DNA from 2 places in the Streptomyces sp. NPDC046727 genome. Region 2 is predicted to be linked to the other one. Evidence: predicted binding sites of a transcription regulator. Region 2 holds the regulator's gene; the other holds the start of a gene.

Region 1 (11,352 bases), on a different contig from region 2:
CCCGCTACCTGTCGATCATCCACATCGACGAGTCCTCCGCCCCGGCCGGCGGCCCCAGCGAGGAGCTGATGCGGCGGATGGGCGAGCTGATCGAGGAGGTCACGAAGGCCGGCGTCATGCTCGACACCGCCGGGCTGACCCCCTCCGCCCAGGGCACCACCATGCACTGGAAGGACGGGAAGATCTCCGTCACCGACGGGCCCTTCACCGAGGCCAAGGAGGTCATCGGCGGCTACGCGCTCATGCAGTGCAAGGACAAGGCCGAGGCCCTGGAGTGGACCAAGCGGTTCCTCCAGGTCCACGAGCCGTTCTGGACCGTCTCCTGCGAGGTGCGGGAGGTCGCCGAGGGCTAGGCCCTCTCGTTTGGCCTTCCGCCGGACAGGGTGTTGCATGGTGGGCTGTGGAACCACAGCCCACCGCGGCGCACGCCATCGAGACCGTCTTCCGCCTGGAGTCGCCCCGCGTGATCGCCGGCGTCGCCCGGATCGTCCGGGACGTCGGCATCGCCGAGGAACTGGCGCAGGACGCCCTGGTCGCCGCCCTGGAACGGTGGCCGAGGGAGGGCGTGCCCGACAACCCCGGCGCCTGGCTCATGGCCACCGCCCGGCACCGGGCCGTCGACCTGGTCCGGCGCCGCGAGACCTACGCCCGCAAGCTCGCCGAGATCGGCCGCGACCTGGAGACCACGGCACCCCCGGAGGAGCCCGCCGACCCGGACGCCATCGACGACGACCTGCTCCGGCTGGTCTTCACCGCCTGCCACCCGGTGCTGTCCCCCGAGGCCCGCACCGCGCTCACCCTGCGCCTGCTCGGCGGCCTGACCACGGCCGAGATCGCCCGCGCCTACCTGGTCCCCGAGCCGACGATCGCCCAGCGCATCGTCCGGGCGAAAAAGACACTCGCCACCAAGAACGTCGCCTACGAGGTGCCGTACGGTCCCGACCGCGCGGCCCGCCTCGGTTCCGTCCTGGACGTCATCTACCTGATCTTCAACGAGGGTTACGCGGCCACCGCCGGCGACGACTGGCTCCGCCCCGGCCTGTGCGAGGACGCGCTGCGGCTGGCCCGCGTGCTGTCCGCGCTGATGCCCAAGGAGCCCGAGGTGCACGGCCTGACCGCGCTGCTGGAGTTCCAGGCGTCCCGCGCCGCCGCCCGCACCCGCCCCGACGGCACACCGGTGCTGCTGAAGGACCAGAACCGGCGCCGCTGGAACCGCATGCTCATCGCGCGCGGGGTCCGCGCCCTCGACCGCGCCGACGCCACGGCGGCCGGCCCGCCCGGCCCGTACGCCCTCCAGGCCGCCATCGCCGCCTGCCACGCGCACGCCCACACGTACGAGGAGACCGACTGGCGCGCCATCGCCACCCTGTACGGCCTGCTGGCCGCCCGCGCGCCGTCCCCGGTGGTCGAGCTGAACCGGGCGGTCGCCGTGTCGATGGCCGACGGCCCGGCGGCGGGCCTGAAGCTGGTGGACGCCCTGGCCGCCGCCCCCGCGCTGCACGACTACCACCTGCTGCCCAGCGTCCGCGGCGACCTGCTGACCCGCCTCGGCCGCCCCGCCGAGGCCCGCGAGGAGTTCACCCGGGCGGCGGGGCTGGCCCGCAACGAGAAGGAACGCGAACTGCTGCTGCGCCGGGCGCGGGAGTGCGTCACCCCGCCGGATGACCGATCAGCATCGTCGGTGCCCCGGCCACCCGGGTGAGGAAGACGGTGGCCGCGTTCGGGCCCTGCGGCTTGACCTTGCGGCGCAGTTCCTCCGGCTCGACCGCCGAGCCGCGCTTCTTCACGGTCAGCGTGCCGACCTCGCGCTCCCGCAGCAGGGCCTTCAGCTTCTTGACGTTGAAGGGGAGCCGGTCGGTGATCTCGTAGGCCGAGGCGTACGGCGTCGGGCGCAGGTCGTCGGCCGTGACATAGGCGATGGTCGCGTCGATCAGGCCGCCGCCGAGCTGCTCGGCCACCTCGGCGACCAGGTGGGCCCGGATCACGGCGCCGTCGGGCTCGTACAGGTACCGGCCCACCGGGCGTACCTCCGGATCGGGCAGGCCCCGGCCGAGCAGGGTGCGCGGTCCGGGCAGCAGGGTGGCGCGGACCAGGCCGGGCTCGGTGCCGAACCAGAGCACCGCCTCCTTCACGTCACCGCCGTCCGAGATCCACTCCGCCTCGGCCTCGGCGGGGACCGCCTCGTGCGGGACGCCCGGGGCGATCTTCAGGGCGGCGCGGGGTGCGGCGAGGGCGGCGGCGACCGCCCAGGACAGGGGCGGTGAGTACGCCTCCGGGTCGAAGATGCGGCCCCGGCCGCCGCGCCGCGCCGGGTCCACGAAGACGGCGTCGTAGCCGGCGGTGCCGACCTCGGTGACGTCCGCCTCCCGGACCTCGATCAGCCGGCCGAGGCCGAGCACCTCGGCGTTCGCCCGGGCGACGGCGGCCGTCAGCGGGTCCCGGTCCACGGCCAGCACCCGGATCCCGGCCCGCGCCAGCGCGATGGCGTCACCGCCGATCCCGCAGCACAGGTCGGCGACCGAGGTCACCCCCAGGTCCTTCATCCGGGCCGCCCGGTACGCCGCCACGCTGCTCCGCGTCGACTGCTCGACCCCGTTCGGCGTGAAGAACATCCGCCCGGCGTCCTCCGCCCCGAACTTGGCCGCCGCGCGCTGCCGCAGCCGGGCCTGGCCGAGCGCGGCCGAGACCAGCTCGGCCGGATGGTCGCGGCGCAGCCGGGTGGCCACCGCCAGCTCCTGCGCGGGCTCGGTGTCGCGCACCTCGTCGAGGAGGGCGCGGCCTTCGGGGGTGAGGAGCAGAGCGAGGTCGTTCACCGGCTCATTGTGGGCCAGTCGGTGGATGGTGCGCCTCCGGCGGCGGTGTCGGCCCGGGACGCGGGCCGGCGCCTGGGAGGATCCGGCACCATGCGAGCAGTACTACAAAATGACAAAAACCGGGCGCGGGTCCGGAAGGCGGCCACGGGCTCCGCCGCCCTCGCGCTGGCTGCCTCCGCACTCCTGTCCGGCTGCGCCGACGGCGGCGAACCGGCCACCGGCCAGGGCGGCCCCGCCCGCCCCCTGGACCCGCGGACCCGCCAGGCTGCCGAACACGCCCGCCAGGCCGCCGAACAGGCCCGGCTGGCCGCCGCCGCCCGGCGCTGGGGCCTGGACCGCGCCCCGATCGCACCCCCGGCCCCGCCGGCGGAGAAGCCCAGGATCACCCCGCGGGACGGCTTCGAGGTGGACGGCCAGGAGGAGGAAGACCTCCCGCCGGTCTTCACCACCGTCCCCACCAGGAAGAAGATCGTCTTCCTCACCATCGACGACGGCGCCGAGAAGGACCCCGCGTTCCTGCGCATGATGAGCGAGCTGAAGGTGCCGTACACGGCCTTCCTCAGCAACTACCTCGTCAAGGACGACTACGGCTACTTCCGCAGGATGCAGGCGCAGGGCGTGACCCTCAACAACCACACCCTCACCCACCCCTACCTGCCCGGCCTGTCCTACGAGGAGCAGAAGGACGAGATCTGCGGCATGCAGGCCGTCATGAAGGAGCAGTTCGGCAGGGCGCCCACCGTGTTCCGGCCGCCGTACGGCAACTACGACGGCGACACCCTGCGCGCCGCCAAGGCCTGCGGGATCAGGTACGCGCCCATCTGGGACGAGGAGGTCTTCGTCGACCACTGGGAGTACCGCGACTGGGACCGCAGCCTGCACCCCGGCGACATCGTCCTCACCCACTTCCGCGGCCCGGGCGACTGGGACGGCACGATGGTGGACGACATGCGCCGCTTCCTGAACAAGGTCACGCGCGAGGGTTACGCCGTGGCCCGCCTGGAGGACTACCTGTGAGGCGCGTGCGGGGCCCGGCCGCGGTCCTCGCCTCGGCCCTGCTCCTCACGGGCTGCGCCCAGTCCGTCGACCCCATCGAACGCCTCGGCAAGAAGGCCGCCGAAGGGGTCCGCCCGTCCCGCCCCGCCGCCGACCGCCGCTACCGCCACTGGGGCCTGGCCCGCCCGCTCGCCCGCTCCCCGGTGCACCCCGCCCGGCCGCTCGCCGCGCACCCGGGGGCCCGCGCCCTGCCCCCGGTGGTCGACCACGTCCCCACCCGCGACCCGGTCGTCTTCCTCACCCACGACGACGGCGCCGAACGGGACCCCCGCTTCGTCGACATGGTCCGCGAACTCCGGCTGCCGGTCACCCTGTTCCTCACCGACAGCGTCGCCGCCCCCGGCTACCGCCACTTCGCCCGCCTGCGCGCCCTCGGCGCCGGCATCGAGAACCACACCGTCGACCACCGGGCACCGGCCGGGCTGCCGTACGCCGGCCAGCGCGCCGAGATCTGCGGCCAGCAGGACCGCCTCCGCGCCCGCCTCGGCGTCCGCCCCCGCCTCTTCCGCCCGCCCTACGGCTCCTACGACCCGACCACCCTGCGCGCGGCGGCCGACTGCGGCATCTCCGCGCTCGTCCTGTGGCGCGCCGCCCTCACCCCGGCCGGCCTCGTCTACACGCACGGCCCCCACCACCTGCGCCCCGGCGACATCGTCCTGGTGGGCCCCGAGGAGCCGGCCGGTCCGCCCCTGCGGGAACGCGTGGTGCGGGTGCTGAGGGAGGCTCAGGGGGAGGGGCTCACGGCCGGGCGTCTCGAGGACTACCTGTAGGGGCTTTCGGGGGGCAGTTCCGCGCGACGCGCCGCCGGCATTGGCACTCCGCTTGACCGAGTGCTAATCGCGGTCATAGTCTCAGGTCTGGCACTCCCCACTGGAGAGTGCCAACAACGCGACGGGCAGGTCCGGCACCCGCGACGACGGATCGACCTGGTCGCCACCTCAGACAGTTAACCCCGTGAGATCTCCGAAGGGGGAGGTCGGATCGTGACGACCGCCAGCTCCAAGGTTGCCATCAAGCCGCTTGAGGACCGCATCGTGGTCCAGCCGCTGGACGCCGAGCAGACCACGGCCTCTGGCCTGGTCATCCCGGACACCGCGAAGGAGAAGCCCCAGGAGGGCGCCGTCCTCGCCGTGGGCCCGGGCCGGTTCGAGAACGGCGAGCGTCTCCCGCTCGACGTCAAGGTCGGCGACGTCGTCCTCTACAGCAAGTACGGCGGCACCGAGGTGAAGTACAACGGCGACGAGTACCTCGTCCTCTCGGCTCGCGACGTCCTCGCGATCATCGAGAAGTAATCACCTCAAGCAACTCTCTGCTTTGAGCAGCGCCCCTGGCCCCCGCGATCGATAAGAAGCCGGGCGCCCGGGGCGCTGCGTTTTTCACCCACAGATTTCCGAGAGGGCTCCCGCTGCCATGGCGAAGATCCTGAAGTTCGACGAGGACGCCCGTCGCGCCCTTGAGCGCGGCGTCAACAAGCTTGCCGACACGGTGAAGGTGACGATCGGCCCCAAGGGCCGCAACGTCGTCATCGACAAGAAGTTCGGCGCCCCCACCATCACCAACGACGGTGTCACGATCGCCCGCGAGGTCGAGATCGAGGACCCGTACGAGAACCTCGGCGCCCAGCTGGTGAAGGAGGTGGCGACCAAGACCAACGACATCGCTGGTGACGGCACCACCACCGCCACGGTCCTGGCCCAGGCGCTCGTCCGCGAGGGTCTGAAGAACGTCGCCGCCGGCGCCTCCCCGGCCGCCCTGAAGAAGGGCATCGACGCCGCCGTCAAGGCCGTCTCCGACGAGCTGCTCGCCTCGGCCCGCCCGATCGACGAGAAGTCCGACATCGCCGCCGTCGCCGCGCTGTCCGCCCAGGACCAGCAGGTCGGCGAGCTGATCGCCGAGGCGATGGACAAGGTCGGCAAGGACGGTGTCATCACCGTCGAGGAGTCCAACACCTTCGGTCTGGAGCTGGACTTCACCGAGGGCATGGCCTTCGACAAGGGCTACCTGTCGCCGTACTTCGTGACGGACCAGGAGCGCATGGAGGCCGTCCTGGAGGACCCGTACATCCTCATCAACCAGGGCAAGATCTCCTCCATCCAGGACCTGCTGCCGCTGCTGGAGAAGGTCATCCAGGCCGGTGCCTCCAAGCCGCTGCTGATCATCGCCGAGGACGTCGAGGGCGAGGCCCTCTCCACCCTCGTCGTCAACAAGATCCGTGGCACCTTCAACGCCGTCGCGGTGAAGGCCCCGGGCTTCGGCGACCGCCGCAAGGCGATGCTCCAGGACATGGCGGTCCTCACCGGCGCCACGGTCATCTCCGAGGAGGTCGGCCTCAAGCTCGACCAGGCCGGCCTGGACGTGCTGGGCTCCGCCCGCCGCGTGACGGTCACCAAGGACGACACGACCATCGTCGACGGCTCCGGCAAGTCCGAGGACGTCGTGGGCCGCGTCAACCAGATCAAGGCCGAGATCGAGAACACCGACTCCGACTGGGACCGCGAGAAGCTCCAGGAGCGCCTCGCGAAGCTGGCCGGCGGCGTGTGCGTGATCAAGGTCGGCGCCGCCACCGAGGTGGAGCTGAAGGAGAAGAAGCACCGTCTGGAGGACGCCATCTCCGCGACCCGCGCCGCGGTCGAGGAGGGCATCGTCTCCGGTGGTGGCTCCGCCCTGGTCCACGCCTCCAAGGTGCTGGAGGGCAACCTCGACAAGGCCGGCGACGAGGCCACCGGTGTCGCCGTGGTCCGCAACGCCGTGGTCGAGCCGCTGCGCTGGATCGGCGAGAACGCCGGCCAGGAGGGCTACGTCATCGTGTCCAAGGTCAAGGACCTGGACAAGGGTCAGGGCTACAACGCCGCCACCGGCGAGTACGGCGACCTGGTCAAGGCCGGCGTCATCGACCCGGTCAAGGTCACCCGCTCCGCCCTGGAGAACGCCGCCTCCATCGCCGCCCTGCTGCTCACGACCGAGACCCTGGTCGTCGAGAAGAAGGAAGAGGAAGAGCCGGCCGCCGCGGGCCACGGCCACGGCCACGCCCACTGAGCCGAGCGCTCCCGAGCGAAGGCCCGGTACCCCGGACGGGGAGCCGGGCCTTCGCCCTGTCCGGCTACCGCTCCAACTCGTCGAGGGCGCCCAGCTGCTGCATCAGGCCCAGCTGGTCGTGCTGCCACCACATTTCGGCGATCTTGCCGGCCGCGCCGAACCGGAACAGCGTCAGCCCGGTCATGGTGACCTGCCTGCCGGTGGCCGGGATCCCCAGGAAGTCGCCCTTGTGCGTGGCGTTCCAGGTCCAGCGCGCGCAGGCCCGGTCGGCCTGGGCGAACACGTCGTCGACCGTGAACGCGAAGTCGAAGGCGCCGCGCCACATCCGGAACTCGGCGCGGACGTTGTCCAGTCCGATGGTGTCCTGCGGGTTCATCGGATCACGGCTGTGGATGTCCTCGTCGAGCAGGTCGTTGAGCGGAGGCAGCTCGTCCGCGGCACACAGCGCCTCCAGGAACCTGCGCACGGTGTCCTCGGACAGACGCTCGTCCCGTACGACGTCCAGGTCGGTGAACGTCGGCATCTCGTCGCACAGCGCGACCATCTCCCGGAAGATCCGGTCGGTCTCCGGGAGGTTCGAGTTCCGCATCGCCTCCTCGTACGAGGGGAACTCCACCACTTCGACGACATGCGACGTGTCCGAGCGGTCCGTGCCGACCACCGCGTGCGTCGCCGTCCGCTTCCCCTTGGTCTGCTGGACCCAGTCGTCCATGAGCCGGTTCATCTCGTCCAGCCGGCTCGTCCTGCACTCGATGAGCTGTACGAAGGTCATGACGCTGCCTCCGGGCCCCCCTGGTCCGGTACCGTCCCGCCCATTTTCCCACCGGGACGGCAGCGTCACCCGCCCGTCACTGCGGCCCGTACCTGCGCCCCGTACGGGAACTGATGCCGCCCAGCAGCCCACGCGGCGTCACCTTCGCCAGGCCCATCAACGCCTTGTACCGGGGATCCGGGACGGACAGCGACTTGCCGCGCGCGAGGTCGGCCAGGGCCGCCGCGACCAGCTTGTCGGCATCCAGCCACATCCAGCCCGGGATGTTGTCCGTGCCCATCCCGGCCCGCTGGTGGAACTCGGTGCGCACGAACCCCGGGCACAGCGCCATCAGCCGGACCCCGCTGCCGGCCAGGTCCCTGGCCGCGCCCTGGGTGAACTGCACGACCCACGCCTTGGACGCGCCGTACGTGCCGCGCGGGAGGAACGCGGCCACCGAGGCGACGTTCACCACCCCGCCCCGGCCGCGCTCGCGCATCGCCCCGGCCGCCGCCGACGTCAGCCGGAGCACCGCCTCGCAGTGCACCTTGAGCATCCGCAGCTCGTCCGCCATCGACACGTCCAGATAGCGGCCCTTGTTGCCGAAACCGGCGTTGTTGATCAGCAGGTCGACCGGGTTCTTCCGGTCGCCGAGCCGCTCGGCCACCGCCTCGATGCCCTTGTCCTGCGCGAGGTCGGCGGTCAGCACCTCCACCTCGATGCCGTGCCGGTCGTGCAGTTCGGTCGCCTGCTCGCGCAGTCGCCCGGTGTCCCGCGCCACCAGGACGAGGTCATGCCCGTCCGCCGCGAGCCGCCGCGCGAAGGCGGCACCGATCCCCGCGGTCGATCCTGTAATCAGAGCCGTTGTCATGGCCCAAGGGTAGTGACCCGGACCGTCAGCCTCCGCTGCCCGCGCCCACCGCGCCCCGCGTGCCGCCGACGGCCTCTCAACTGCTCGGCAGGGCACCGCGCTGACGGTTCCTCAGCCGTCGTGCTCCGCCACGTACTTCCGCGCCTTCGCCAGCGACTCCGGGTGCAGTGCCTCGCCCGCCGCGAGCAGCTCGGGCAGCAGCTCCCGTTCCGTGGTGACCGCGCGGAACTGCATCGCCGCCGTCACCCCGTGGTCCGGCCGGTGGACGATCTCGACCGGATCGCCCGTCCGTATCTCGCCCGGCTCGATCACCCGGAGGTAGGCACCCGTTGCGCCCTTCTGTGTGAACCTTCTGACCCAGCCGCGTTCGCCCAGATGGCCCTGGAACGTGGCGCACGGAATGCGGCCCGAGGTCACCTCCAGCACCACCTCGGAACCGACCCGCCAGCGCTCGCCTATGAGCGCCCCGGAGACGTCCAGCCCCTCCGTCGTCAGGTTCTCCCCGAAGCAGCCGTTGGCCAACGGTCGACCGAGTGTGCTCTCCCACGCGTCGAGGTCCTCGCGGGCGTACGCGTACACCGCCTGGTGGTCCCCGCCGTGATACCGGGTGTCGCACACCGCGTCCCCGGCCAGCCCGCTCGCGCCGACCCCCCTGGGTCCGGGCGCCGCCACCCGCACCGGCCCCTCGGCCGGGCGCTTGTCGATGCCGGTCAGGCCGTCCGGCTGGTTCGTGTAGGGCGCGTGCCGGGGGCTGCCCAGATTGACCGAAAGAAGCTTCATCCCCGCACGCTACGCGATCCGGGCTCAAAGCGTCGACGCAATATCGGGCGCCCCACCCAAGGCTGCCTTATGCTCGGAAGGTGATCGAGGCCCGTCATCTCCGTGTCCTGCGCGCCGTCGCCACCACCGGGTCCTTCTCGGCGGCGGGGCGCCAGCTGGGCTGCACCCAGCCCGCCGTCAGCCAGCAGATGAAGGCCCTGGAAGCCTCGGTCGGCACCCCGCTGCTGGTCCGCGCCGGCCGCGAGATGCGCCTCACCCAGGCCGGTGAGGCCCTGGTCCGGCACGCCTCCGGCATCCTCGCCGGGCTCACCGCGGCCGAGGAGGAGATCGCCGCCATCGCCGGCCTGCGCGCGGGCCGGGTCCGGCTGGTCTCCTTCCCGAGCGGCAGCTCCACCCTGGTCCCGACGGCCCTGGCCGCCCTGCGCGCCGCCCACCCGGGCACCCGCGTCTCCCTGGAGGAGGCCGAGCCCCCACGGTCGGTCGAACTGCTGCGCGAAGGCGACTGCGACCTGGCCCTGGCCTTCCGCTACGAGGGAGCGGCGGTCGCCGAGGACTGGGACGACCTCGTCGTACGTCCCCTGCTCGCGGACCGTCTGGTCGCCCTGGTGCCCGAACGCCACCGGCTCGCGCGCGCGGAGAGCGTCGCCATCGGCGAGCTGGCCCACGAGCCCTGGATCGCGGGCTGCCCGCGCTGCCGCGGCCAGCTGATCGAGGTGTGCGAGGGGGCGGGCTTCGCCCCGCGCATCGACTTCGCCACCGATGACTACCCGGCCGTGGTCGGACTGGTCGGCGCGGGTCTCGGCGTCGCCGTGCTGCCCCAGCTGGCCGTCGAGTCGGTACGGCCGCGAGGCGCGCGCACGGTGCGGCTGGAACCGGCGGTACGGCGGCAGATCGTCGCCCTCACCCTGCCCGACCTGGCCCAGGTGCCGGCCGTGTCGGCGACGCTGGAGCAACTGGCCCGGGCGGCCGGACGCCCCTAGGGGCGCGCTCAGGGGTACGGCGGCGGGTGCGACGGCAGAGTCATGGGCACGCGCGCGCGTGCCCAAGGGGGATGAGTGAGCGCACCCGGAGGGCCATGGGTGCAGAAACGTTCCTTCAGTGGTGGGGGGCGGTGTTCCCGCTGGTGGTCGAGGCCGCCACCAGACGGTTGCGCGCCCGCCCCATCAACTCCTCACGCTCGTCCTCGGTCAGGCCGCCCCAGACCCCGTACGGCTCGCGCACCGCCAGCGCGTGCGCCGCGCACTCCGCACGGACCGGGCACCTCATGCAGACCTCCTTGGCCGAGTTCTCGCGAGCGCTCCGAGCCGCCCCGCGCTCGCCCTCCGGGTGGAAGAAGAGCGAGCTGTCCACCCCGCGGCAGGCAGCCAGCAGCTGCCAGTCCCACAGGTCCGCGTTCGGTCCGGGAAGGCGGGAGAAATCTGCCATTACGTGACCCCTTGTCGCCGTTCTGGGCGGATACGGTGCCAACGACCGTACATCTCCGGTCTAAGGAGATGAAAATATGACTCATTGCGAATCTAGCCCCGGACACTGCGAAACGGGAAGAAAAGGGGCCGAATGGGGCATAGGTTGTGATGAAAAGTTGAGGGTCCGTTGGGCATGTCTGCACCGTGTCGGCGCCCTCACGTAGAGTGCCGAAGACGGCACGCAGCCCCGTAACTCTTTCGAGTGACCGTCGTTGAGAGTGCGGAGGCGGTTGAAAACACAAGTGCTCGGGCAGGCGTCCGAGACGGTCGACCGCACAGGTGACGATTCCGTACCAGCCTGGAGGCTCAAGGTGACGCGCATCAGCTGCGGAGGGCGGTCATGACATCCGTCCTCGTCTGCGACGACTCCCCGCTTGCCCGAGAAGCGCTCCGCCGCGCGGTCGCGACCGTGCCCGGTGTCGAGCGCGTGACGACGGCGGCCAACGGCGAGGAAGTCCTCCGCCGCTGGGGCGCCGACCGCTCCGACCTCATCCTGATGGACGTGCGCATGCCCGGCCTGGGCGGAGTGGAAACCGTGCGCCGTCTGCTCTCCGCGGACCCCGGCGCGCGCATCATCAT
Region 2 (11,352 bases):
GACTGGAAGTCGCTCAGCTGGGCCCAGGCGGCCGAGCGGGTGTACGCGATCGCGGCCGGGCTCATCGAGCTGGGCATCCAGCCCGAGCAGCGGGTGGCGCTCGCCTCCTCCACCCGCGTGGAGTGGATCCTCGCCGACCTCGGCATCATGTGCGCCGGCGGTGCCACCACCACCGTCTATCCGCAGACCAATGCCGACGAGTCCGCGTTCATCCTCTCCGACTCCGAGAGCCGGGTGCTGATCGCCGAGGACGCGGCCCAGCTCGCCAAGGCCGTGGAGAAGCGCGACGAACTGCCCGAACTGACCAAGGTCGTGGTGATCGACCCGGCCGGTGTCGAGTCCGGCGACTGGGTGATCACCCTCGCCGAGCTGGAGCGGCGTGGTGCGGCCTATCTGGAGCAGCACCCGCAGCTGATCAAGGAGCGGGTCGGCGCGATCACCAAGGGCCAGCTCGCCACCCTCATCTACACCTCCGGCACCACCGGCCGCCCCAAGGGGGTCAGGCTCCCGCACGACAACTGGTCGTACATGGCGAAGGCGATCGCCGCGACCGGGCTGATCAGCGGCGAGGACGTGCAGTACCTGTGGCTGCCGCTGGCGCACGTCTTCGGCAAGGTGCTCACCTCGGGGCAGATCGAGGTCGGGCACGTCACCGCCGTGGACGGCCGGGTCGACAAGATCATCGAGAATCTGCCGGTGGTGCAGCCGACGTACATGGCGGCCGTGCCCCGCATCTTCGAGAAGGTCTACAACGGCGTCGCGGCCAAGGCCCGCGAGGGCGGCGGGGCGAAGTACAAGATCTTCCAGTGGGCCTCCGAGGTCGCCCGCGAGTACGCCAAGGCGAGCCAGGACAACTTCCGGCGCACCGGCACCGCCTCGGTGCCGTTCGGGCTCGCCGCCAAGCACAAGGTCGCCGACACCCTCGTCTACGGCAAGCTCCGCGAGGCCTTCGGCGGCCGGCTGCGCGCCTGCGTCTCCGGCGCCTCCGCGCTCGCCCCGGAGATCGGCTACTTCTTCTCCGGCGCCGGCATCCACATCCTGGAGGGCTACGGCCTCACCGAGACCTCCGCGGCCTCCTTCGTCAACCCCGGCGAGGCCTACCGCACCGGCACCGTCGGCAAGCCGCTGCCCGGCACCGAGGTGCGCATCGCCGACGACGGCGAGATCCTGCTGCGCGGCCCCGGCGTCATGGAGGGCTACCACCAGCAGCCCGAGAAGACCGCCGAGGTGCTGGAGAGCGACGGCTGGTTCCACACCGGGGACATCGGCGAGCTGTCCCCCGACGGCTATCTGCGCATCACCGACCGCAAGAAGGACCTCATCAAGACCTCCGGCGGCAAGTACGTCGCGCCGGCCGAGGTCGAGGGCCAGTTCAAGGCGGTGTGCCCGTACGTGTCCAACATCCTCGTGCACGGCGCCGACCGGAACTACTGCACCGCCCTCATCGCCCTGGACGAACTCGCGATCCAGGAGTGGGCCAAGGAGAACGGCCTGGAGGGCAGGCCGTACGCCGAGATCGTCGCCGCCCCGCAGACGGTCGAGATGGTCGACGGGTACGTGCGGCAGCTCAACGCCGGGCTCCAGCGCTGGCAGACCATCAAGAAGTTCCGGCTGCTGCCGCGGGACCTCGATGTGGAGCACGGCGAGATCACCCCGAGCCTGAAGCTGAAGCGGCCCGTGGTGGAGCGTGAGTACAAGCACCTCATCGAGGAGATGTACGCCGGGACACGGGAGGGCTAGCGCGGTTTCGGAGGGGCGGCTGGGGGAGTGCCGGCGGCCGCGGGTTGCCTGTGGCTTGTCGCGCAGTTCCCCGCGCCCCTTTTCCTGCTCGCCGGTGCTCGAAAGGTTCTCTCTTCTGCCCACTTCCGTGACTCACCGCTTATAAGTGCCCTCGGTCTGTCACTCTGGCGCCATGGCGGCCATACCGACGCAGCGGGAGAGCGCGACCCAGCCCGGCGAGACCCAGGGCCAGGCCATGCTGCCCGGGAGTCCCCTCGCCCCGGGCTCGGCCCGCGCGCTGCTGCGGGCCGCGCTGGACAAGGTGCCCGGGGTCTCGGCCCGGCTGGCCGACGACGCCATGGCCGTGGTGAGCGAGCTGGTCACCAACGCCGTCGTGCACGCCGGCACCGATGTGCAGGTCGACTGGCGGCTGGAGGAGACCGGCGCGCTCGTGGTCGAGGTGCGCGACCAGCACCCCTCCCGCGCCCCGCGGGACGCCCTGAACGGCGAGGGGCCGTACGAGACCCCCGAGTACGGGCGCGGCCTGCGCCTCGTCGCCACGCTCGCCGAGTCCTGGGGGGTCACCTACCGCCCCGGCGCCAAGACCGTGTGGGCGCGGCTGCCCCCGGGCGGCAGCGAGGCCCTCGACGGCCCCGCCGCGGACCCCGCCCTGGAGGTCGCCGAGGACCTCGCCCCGCAGCCGCACCGCGCCGCGGGCGACCGGGACTGGCTCGGCCGGGGCGCCCTGTCCTTCCTCGCCGAGGCATCCGACCTGCTCGCCGGACAGCTGGACGAGAACCTGGTCGCCGCGCTCACCGGCCAGCTGATCGTGCCCCGGCTCGCCGACTGGTGCGCGATCTGGCTGGAGGACGAGGCGTCCGTGCGGGGTGGCGACGGCGGCGGCCCCGCCCGGGTCTGGCACGCCAGCGAGACCCGCATCGAGGAGCTGCGGTGCGCCCTGGAGAAGGAGCCGCCCTGCCCGCCGGACGGACTGCGCTCCGGGCCCGAGCCCTACCCCTGGCCCGGCCACGCGCTCGGCCCGCAGGGCGCCGACGGGACGGCGCTGTCGTACCGGCTGATCGCGGGCGGCCGGCCGCTCGGCACGCTGGTCATCGGCCGGTGCGCCCCCGGGGGCTTTCCGGACGAGGTCACCGGCCTGGTGGAGGACCTCAGCAGACGGGTCGCCCTGGCCATCGGCGCGGCCCGCCAGTACGCCCGTCAGGCCACCATCAGCGCCGTCCTGCAGCGCGGCCTGCTGCCCGGCGCGGTCGCCGAGATCCCCGGCATGCGCAGCGCGCTCGTCTACGAGCCCTGCGACAAGGGCGGCCCCAGCGGTGACTTCTACGACCTGTTCCCGGCGGGCGACGGCCGCTGGTGCTTCGCCGTCGGCGACGTCCAGGGCAAGGGCCCGGAGGCGGCCGTGGTCATCGGCCTCGCCCGCCCCTGGCTGCGCCTGCTCGCCCGTGAGGGCTACCGGGTCGCCGACGTCCTGGACCGCCTCAACCAGCTCCTCCTGGACGACGCCACCGAGGCCGCCGACGCCGCCGCCCGCGCCCTGGTCGCGGCCGGCGGCCGCCCCCTGGCCTCCGCGGACCCGCAGACCCGCTTCCTCTCCCTCCTCTACGGCGAGCTGACCCCCCACGAGGGCGGCGTCCGCTGCACCCTCGCCTCCGCCGGCCACCCGCTGCCGCTGGTCCTCGCCCCCGACGGCACCGTGCGCACCGCGGCCCGCCCGCAGACCCTCCTCGGCGTCGTGGAGGACGAGACGTACACCAGCGAGACGCTGGAGCTGCGGCCCGGCGACAGCCTGCTGTGCGTCACCGACGGGGTGACCGAGCGGCGCTCCGGCTCCCGCCAGTTCGACGACGGCGACGGGCTCGCCCACGCCCTGTCCGGCTGCGCCGGGCTCAGCGCCGAGCTGATCGCGGAAAGGATCCGCCGCCTGGTCCACGACTTCGGCGGCGGCCTGCCCGAGGACGATCTGGCCCTGCTGGTGCTCCAGGCGGAGTAACGCCCCCGGTGCTGGACAATGGAAGGCATGCCTTCCGCACTCCCCGACGGCGAGCCCGTCCCCGCCGACGGCGCGCTGCCCGCGTCCGCGCTCGCCGGGGCCACCGCCCGCCCGCTCGGCTTCTACCTGCACGTCCCGTACTGCGCCACCCGCTGCGGCTACTGCGACTTCAACACCTACACCGCGACCGAGCTGCGCGGCACCGGCGGAGTGCTCGCCTCCAGGGACAACTACGCGGACACGCTGGCCGACGAGATCCGGCTGGCGCGGAAGGTGCTGGGCGACGACCCGCGCGAGGTCCGTACGGTCTTCGTCGGGGGCGGTACGCCGACGCTGCTGGCCGCGGACGATCTCGTACGGATGCTGGGGGCGATCCGCGACGAGTTCGGGCTCGCCCCGGACGCGGAGATCACCACGGAGGCGAACCCGGAGTCCGTCGACCCCGCGTACCTCGCCACGCTCCGCGAGGGCGGCTTCAACCGGATCTCCTTCGGCATGCAGAGCGCCAGGCAGCATGTGCTGAGGATCCTGGACCGCACCCACACTCCCGGCCGCCCCGAGCGTTGCGTCGCGGAGGCGCGGGCGGCGGGCTTCGAGCACGTCAACCTGGACCTGATCTACGGCACGCCGGGGGAGAGCGACGACGACTGGCGGGCGTCCCTGGAGGCGGCCCTCGGCGCCGGCCCCGACCACGTCAGCGCCTACGCGCTCATAGTGGAGGAGGGCACCCAGCTCGCCCGCCGCATCCGCCGGGGCGAGATCCCGATGACCGACGACGACGTCCACGCCGACCGGTACCTGATCGCCGAGGAGATGCTGGGCGCGGCGGGCTTCGACTGGTACGAGGTCTCCAACTGGGCCACCTCCGAGGCGGGCCGCTGCCTGCACAACGAGCTGTACTGGCGCGGCGCCGACTGGTGGGGCGCGGGTCCCGGGGCGCACTCGCACGTGGGCGGGGTGCGCTGGTGGAACGTGAAGCACCCGGGCGCGTACGCGGCGGCGCTGGCGTCGGGGAAGTCCCCGGGCGCGGGCCGCGAGCTGCTGTCCGACGAGGACCGGCGGGTGGAGCGGATCCTGCTGGAACTGCGGCTGCGGGAGGGGGTGCCGCTGTCCCTGCTGAAGGAGGAGGGGCTGGCGGCGTCGCGCCGGGCGCTGACGGACGGGCTGCTCCAGGAAGGGCCGTACGAGGAGGGGCGGGCCGTGCTGACGCTGCGGGGACGGCTGCTGGCGGACGCGGTGGTGCGGGACCTGGTGGACTGATCACTCCGGCGAGTGAATCGGTGCGGAACGTCGGTTCGGTACCTAACCTGATTCGTAGGCTGCCGCCGTAAGCGCACGGTGGCGGAAACCGGAGGGCTGCGGAGATGACCGCTGTGGACGACCGACCGATGACCACCGGCATCGTGAAGGTCTTCGAGAACCTTGAGGTTCCCGACGGCTTCAAAGTCGAGCTCCTCCGGGGGGTAATTGTGATGATGGCGGGGCCAGACGTGGCCCACAACGACATCGTCGAGGCGGTTCAGGACCAGATCCCCCGGCGGCACTGGCGGCGGCTTCAGACCCAGGACATCGCCATCCTTGAAGAGACCAGCGAGCCGCAGCCCGATCTTGTGGTGATCGAGCGAGGTGCCGGACCCGGTCACGGAAGGCTGATGCCGCCCCAGGTCATCACCTTGCTTGTGGAGGTCGTCTCCAAGACGAGCGTGGACCGGGACTACCAAGTCAAACGTTCGATCTACGCAGCGGCAAAAATCCCCGCCTACTTCATCATCGACCCGATCATGGGCCAGTGCGTTCTGCTCACCGAGCCGACGGGCGATGGAGAGTACGCGGACTATCGGTGCCAGCGGATCACCAAATTCGGCGACCTCACGCCACTGGAGCCCCTTGGCGTCGAACTGGACACCAGCGAATTCGCCACGTACGAGAAGGTCAGGCCCCACCGCTACCCGTGACGAAGTCGATCAGCTCCTCCACCCTCCCCAGCAACTCCGGCTCCAGGTCCCTGTAGGACCCCACCCGCTTCAGGATCGCCTGCCACACCGCCCCGGTGTTCTCCGACGGCCAGCCCAGCGCCCGGCACACGCCCGTCTTCCAGTCCTGCCCCCTCGGCACCACCGGCCACGCCTCGATGCCCAGCGACGCAGGCTTCACCGCCTGCCAGATGTCGATGAACGGGTGGCCCACCACCAGCGCGTGCTCGCTCGTCACCGACTCCGCGATCCGCCACTCCTTCGAACCCGGCACCAGATGGTCCACCAGCACCCCCAGGCGGGCGTCCGGACCGGGAGAGAAGTCGGAAACGACCGACGGCAGGTCGTCCACGCCCTCCAGGTACTCCACGACCACGCCCTCGATGCGCAGGTCGTCGCCCCAGACCTTCTCGACCAGCTCGGCGTCGTGCCGGCCCTCCACGTAGATGCGCCCGGCCCGGGCCACCCGCGCGCGTGCCTGCGGGACGGCGATCGAACCGGAGGCCGTACGGGCGGGACGTAACGGAGCCGACGAGGACGGCCGGACGAGGGTCACCACCCTCCCCTCCAGCAGGAAGCCGCCCGGCTCCAGCGGGAACACCCGGTGCTTGCCGAAGCGGTCCTCCAGCGTCACCGTGCCCGCCTCGCAGCGGATCACCGCGCCGCAGAACCCGGTGCCGGGCTCCTCCACCACCAGGCCCGGCTCGGCCGGTACCTCCGGCACGGGCTTCGGCTTCTTCCACGGCGGGGTCAGGTCGGCGGAGTACTGGCGCATTCGGATGACGATAGGAGAACCGGGGAAGTCGTGCTCACGACACGCCGAACCGCGCCGCCAGCTGCTCGCGTTGGCGGCGCACGAACCCCGCGTCCACCACCGCGCCGTGACCGGGTACGTACAGCGCGTCCTCGCCGCCGAGCGCCAGCAGCCGGTCGAGCGCGTCCGGCCAGCGGGAGGGGATCGCGTCCGGGCCCGCCTGGGGCTCGCCGGACTCCTCGACGAGGTCGCCGCAGAAGACCACCTCCGGATCCCCCGGCACCAGGACCGCCAGGTCGTGCGCGGTGTGGCCGGGGCCCACGTTGGCCAGCAGCGCCTGCCGGCCGTCGCCCAGGTCGAGGGTCCACTCGCCGGAGACCAGATGGCCGGGCGGGACCAGCGCCGCCACCGACTCGTCCGCGTCCGCCACCGCCAGCCCGTTCCTGATCGCGTCCAGGCGCAGCTCCTCGCGCTCGTACGCCAGCACCGCGTCCAGGCCCACCGCCGCGTACACCTGCGTTCCGGCGAACGCGGGCGTCCCGAGGACATGGTCGAAGTGGGGGTGGGTCAGAGCGAGATGGGTCACACGGCCGCCGGCCAGTTCCTCCGCCCGCGCCCGTAGCCGGGCCCCCTCGGCCAGGCTCGATCCGGCGTCCACCGCCAGCGCCGTACCCGCGCCCAGCACCAGGCCCGCGGTGCAGTCCCAGCCGGGCAGCCGGCACCGTCCCACCCCGGTCGCCAGCCGTTCCCACCCCAGCTCTTCCCAAGTCACGGTCATACCCGCGACGCTAGCGGTACGACCCGGTACGGCGGCCCGACCTTGCCCAGTGTGTACCCGACAGCCGTACACTGGGCCGGGGAAGGCTGGCACTCGCATGGGAGGAGTGCCAGGCGGACGACCTGAGGCCCGAGGGGAACACATGCTGGAGGTGCGCGCGAATGCTGAGTGAACGCAGGCTTCAGGTACTGCGCGCCATCGTCCAGGACTACGTGGGCACCGAGGAGCCGGTCGGGTCGAAGGCCCTGACCGAGCGGCACAGCCTCGGCGTCTCCCCGGCGACCGTCCGCAACGACATGGCGGCCCTGGAGGACGAGGGGTACATCGCGCAGCCGCACACCAGCGCCGGGCGCATCCCCACCGACAAGGGCTACCGGCTGTTCGTGGACAAGCTCGCGGGCGTGAAGCCGATGACCGCGCCCGAGCGCCGCGCGATCCAGAACTTCCTGGAGGGCGCCGTCGACCTCGACGACGTCGTGGCCCGTACGGTACGGCTGCTCGCGCAGCTGACCCGGCAGGTCGCCGTCGTGCAGTACCCGTCCCTGACCCGGTCCACCGTGCGGCACGTGGAGCTGCTCTCGCTCGCCCCGGCGCGCGTGATGCTCGTGCTGATCACGGACACCGGCCGGGTCGAGCAGCGGATGGTCGACTGCCCGGCGCCGTTCGGCGAGTCCTCGCTGGCGGATCTGCGGGCGCGGCTGAACAGCCGGGTCGCGGGCCGCCGGTTCACGGATGTGCCGAAGCTGGTCGAGGACCTGCCGGAGGCCTTCGAGCCCGAGGACCGCGGTACGGTCTCCTCGGTGCTCTCCACTCTCCTGGAGACACTCGTCGAGGAGAACGAGGAGCGGCTGATGATCGGCGGTACCGCCAATCTCACCCGCTTCGGACATGACTTCCCCCTCACGATCCGCCCCGTCCTGGAGGCCCTGGAGGAGCACGTGGTGCTCCTCAAGCTCCTCGGCGAGGCGAAGGATCCGGGCGTGATGGTGCGCATCGGCCACGAGAACGCCCACGAGGGACTCAACTCCACCTCCGTCGTGTCGGTCGGCTACGGTTCGGGCGGCGAGGCGGTTGCCAAGCTCGGCGTGGTCGGACCGACCCGCATGGACTACCCGGGAACGATGGGAGCGGTACGCGCAGTGGCACGGTACGTCGGACAGATCCTGGCGGAGTCGTAGGTGGCCACGGACTACTACGCCGTTCTCGGCGTGCGCCGCGACGCGTCGCAGGATGAGATCAAGAAGGCGTTCCGCCGGCTCGCGCGCGAGCTGCACCCGGACGTCAACCCGGATCCGAAGACCCAGGAGCGGTTCAAGGAGATCAACGCCGCTTACGAGGTGCTGTCGGACCCGCAGAAGAAGCAGGTCTACGACCTCGGCGGCGACCCGCTCTCCCAGTCGGGCGGGGCCGGCGCGGGCGGCTTCGGGGCCGGCGGCTTCGGCAACTTCTCCGACATCATGGACGCGTTCTTCGGTACGGCGTCGCAGCGCGGCCCGCGCTCGCGCACCCGGCGCGGCCAGGACGCGATGATCCGCATCGACGTCGAGCTGGACGAGGCGGCCTTCGGGACGACCAAGGACATCCAGGTCGACACCGCGATCGTCTGCAACACCTGCAACGGCGAGGGCGCGGCCCCGGGCACCTCCGCCCAGACGTGTGACATGTGCCGCGGCCGGGGTGAGGTCTCCCAGGTCACCCGGTCCTTCCTGGGCCAGGTCATGACCTCCCGCCCCTGCCCCCAGTGCCAGGGCTTCGGCACGGTCGTGCCGACCCCGTGCCCGGAGTGCGCCGGCGACGGCCGCGTCCGCTCCCGTCGCACCCTGACGGTGAAGATCCCGGCCGGTGTCGACAACGGCACCCGGATCCAGCTCGCGGGCGAGGGCGAGGTCGGCCCCGGCGGCGGTCCCGCCGGCGACCTGTACGTCGAGATCCACGAGCTGCCGCACTCGGTCTTCCAGCGGCGCGGCGACGACCTGCACTGCACGGTCACCATCCCGATGACGGCGGCGGCCCTCGGCACCAAGGTGCCGCTGGAGACGCTGGACGGCATGGAGGAGGTCGACATCCGGCCCGGCACCCAGTCCGGCCAGTCGATCCCGCTGCACGGCCGGGGCGTCACGCATCTGCGCGGCGGTGGCCGGGGCGACCTGATCGTGCACGTCGAGGTCACCACCCCGACCAAGCTCGACCCCGAGCAGGAGCGACTGCTGCGCGAGCTGTCCAAGCTGAGGGGCGAGGAACGCCCGCAGGGCCAGTTCCAGCCAGGTCAGCAGGGGCTGTTCTCGCGGCTGAAGGACGCGTTCAACGGCCGCTGAGCCGTGGCATACGGGGTGTTCCCGCACCCCGTATGCCCCTGTCCTATGCCGGGGGAAGCCCGGATTCGGACTTGTTCGGAGGACGTGACAACATGCGGTCATGTCCTCCGCGCTGACCGATCTCTTCCCCCACCCGATCGTGCAGGCCCCCATGGCGGGCGGTGTCTCCGTCCCGCAGCTCGCCGCCGCCGTCTCCGAGGCCGGCGGCCTCGGGTTCCTCGCCGCCGGATACAAGACCGCCGACGGCATGTACCAGGAGATCAAGCAGCTCAGGGGGCTCACGGGCCGCCCCTTCGGCGTGAACGTGTTCATGCCGCAGCCCGAGCACGCCGAGTCCGGTGCCGTCGACGTCTACGCGCACCAACTGGCCGGCGAGGCCGCCTGGTACGAGACCGAGCTGGGCGACCCGGACAGCGGACGGGACGACGGCTACGACGCCAAGCTCGCCGTGCTGCTCGACAACCCGGTGCCGGTGGTCTCCTTCCACTTCGGCGTGCCCCGCCGGGAGGTGCTCGACAAGCTGCGCCGGGCCGGCACCTTCACCCTGGTCACCGCCACCACGGCCGAGGAGGCCCGCGCGGTCGAGCGGGCCGGGGCGGACGCGGTGATCGCGCAGGGCGTGGAGGCCGGCGGCCACCAGGGCACCCACCGGGACCTGCCGGAGAACGACGGCTCCGGCATCGGGCTGCTGTCGCTGATCGCGCAGATCCGGGAGGCCGTGCGCATCCCGGTCGTCGCCGCGGGCGGCATCATGCGCGGCGGCCAGATCGCCGCCGTCCTCGCGGCGGGCGCGAGCGCGGCCCAGCTGGGCACCGCGTTCCTCGCCACCCCCGAGTCCGGCGCGCACGCCCTGCACAAGCAGGCGCTGACCAACCCCCTGTTCGCGCGCACCGAGCTGACCCGCGCCTTCTCCGGCCGGCCGGCCCGCGGGCTGGTCAACCGCTTCCTGCGCGAGCACGGCCCGTACGCCCCCGCCGCCTACCCGGAGGTCCACCACCTCACCTCGCCGCTGCGCAAGGCCGCCGCCAAGGCCGGGGACGCCCAGGGCATGGCGCTGTGGGCGGGACAGGGCCACCGGATGGCCCGGGAGCTGCCGGCCGGGCGGCTGGTGGAGGTGCTGGCGGCCGAACTCGCCGAGGCCCGGACAGCGTTGTCGGACCTGCCGCGGCCCGGAGGTGACCCGCGATGACCGCTCCCGTCTTCGTCGTCGACCAACTCGACCGGATCGGCCCGGAGTTCGTGCTCGACGGGCCCGAGGGACGGCACGCCGTGTCCGTGAAGCGGCTGCGGCCCGGCGAGGACGTGGTCCTCACCGACGGGCGCGGACGCTGGGCGGAGGGGGTCGTCAAGGCCGCCGAGGGCAAGGACCGGCTGGTCGTCACGGACCTGAACGTGCACGAGGAACCGCCGGCCGGCCCGCGGATCACCGTCGTGCAGGCCCTGCCCAAGGGCGACCGGGGGGAAGTCGCCGTCGAGACCATGACCGAGGTCGGCGTCGACGCGATCGTGCCCTGGCAGGCGTCCCGCTGCATCACGCAGTGGAAGGGCGACCGCGGGCTGAAGTCCCTCGGCAAGTGGCGGGCCACCGCCCGTGAGGCCGGCAAGCAGTCCCGCCGGGTCCGCTTCCCCGAGGTCGCGGACGCGGCGACGACCAAGCAGGTGACCGCGCTGCTCGCCCGGGCGGACTTCGCCGCCGTGCTCCACGAGAGCGGCGAGGCGCGTCTCGCCACCGCCGAACTCCCCGCCGAGGGCGACATCGTGCTGGTCGTCGGCCCCGAAGGCGGCGTCTCCCCCGAGGAGTT

What was found. Region 2 encodes HrcA, which represses chaperone genes, less so after heat shock. Its sites were predicted from a motif close to TTNGCACTCNGNNNNNCNGAGTGCNAA; they were not measured.
Region 1: a site for HrcA is predicted at 4,680-4,706, ahead of groES (co-chaperone GroES). Genes of this name have one in related genera too.

What each region holds. Positions count from the first base shown of each region.
Region 1 is NZ_JBEYYR010000001.1:207,499-218,850, reverse strand. It holds gene ABZ937_RS00915 (YciI family protein) at 1-353, shown strand, start outside; gene ABZ937_RS00910 (sigma-70 family RNA polymerase sigma factor) at 401-1,702, shown strand; gene ABZ937_RS00905 (methyltransferase domain-containing protein) at 1,650-2,813, opposite strand; gene ABZ937_RS00900 (polysaccharide deacetylase family protein) at 2,904-3,830, shown strand; gene ABZ937_RS00895 (polysaccharide deacetylase family protein) at 3,827-4,639, shown strand; gene groES (co-chaperone GroES) at 4,853-5,161, shown strand; gene groL (chaperonin GroEL) at 5,280-6,905, shown strand; gene ABZ937_RS00880 (ester cyclase) at 6,970-7,677, opposite strand; gene ABZ937_RS00875 (SDR family oxidoreductase) at 7,754-8,527, opposite strand; gene ABZ937_RS00870 (MOSC domain-containing protein) at 8,639-9,307, opposite strand; gene ABZ937_RS00865 (LysR family transcriptional regulator) at 9,388-10,287, shown strand; gene ABZ937_RS00860 (WhiB family transcriptional regulator) at 10,403-10,732, opposite strand; gene ABZ937_RS00855 (response regulator transcription factor) at 11,114-11,352, shown strand, end outside.
Region 2 is NZ_JBEYYR010000035.1:48,712-60,063, forward strand. It holds gene ABZ937_RS33005 (AMP-dependent synthetase/ligase) at 1-1,740, shown strand, start outside; gene ABZ937_RS33010 (SpoIIE family protein phosphatase) at 1,913-3,730, shown strand; gene hemW (radical SAM family heme chaperone HemW) at 3,758-4,990, shown strand; gene ABZ937_RS33020 (Uma2 family endonuclease) at 5,095-5,685, shown strand; gene ABZ937_RS33025 (DUF3097 domain-containing protein) at 5,663-6,478, opposite strand; gene ABZ937_RS33030 (MBL fold metallo-hydrolase) at 6,513-7,235, opposite strand; gene hrcA (heat-inducible transcriptional repressor HrcA) at 7,397-8,413, shown strand; gene dnaJ (molecular chaperone DnaJ) at 8,414-9,550, shown strand; gene ABZ937_RS33045 (nitronate monooxygenase) at 9,651-10,739, shown strand; gene ABZ937_RS33050 (16S rRNA (uracil(1498)-N(3))-methyltransferase) at 10,736-11,352, shown strand, end outside.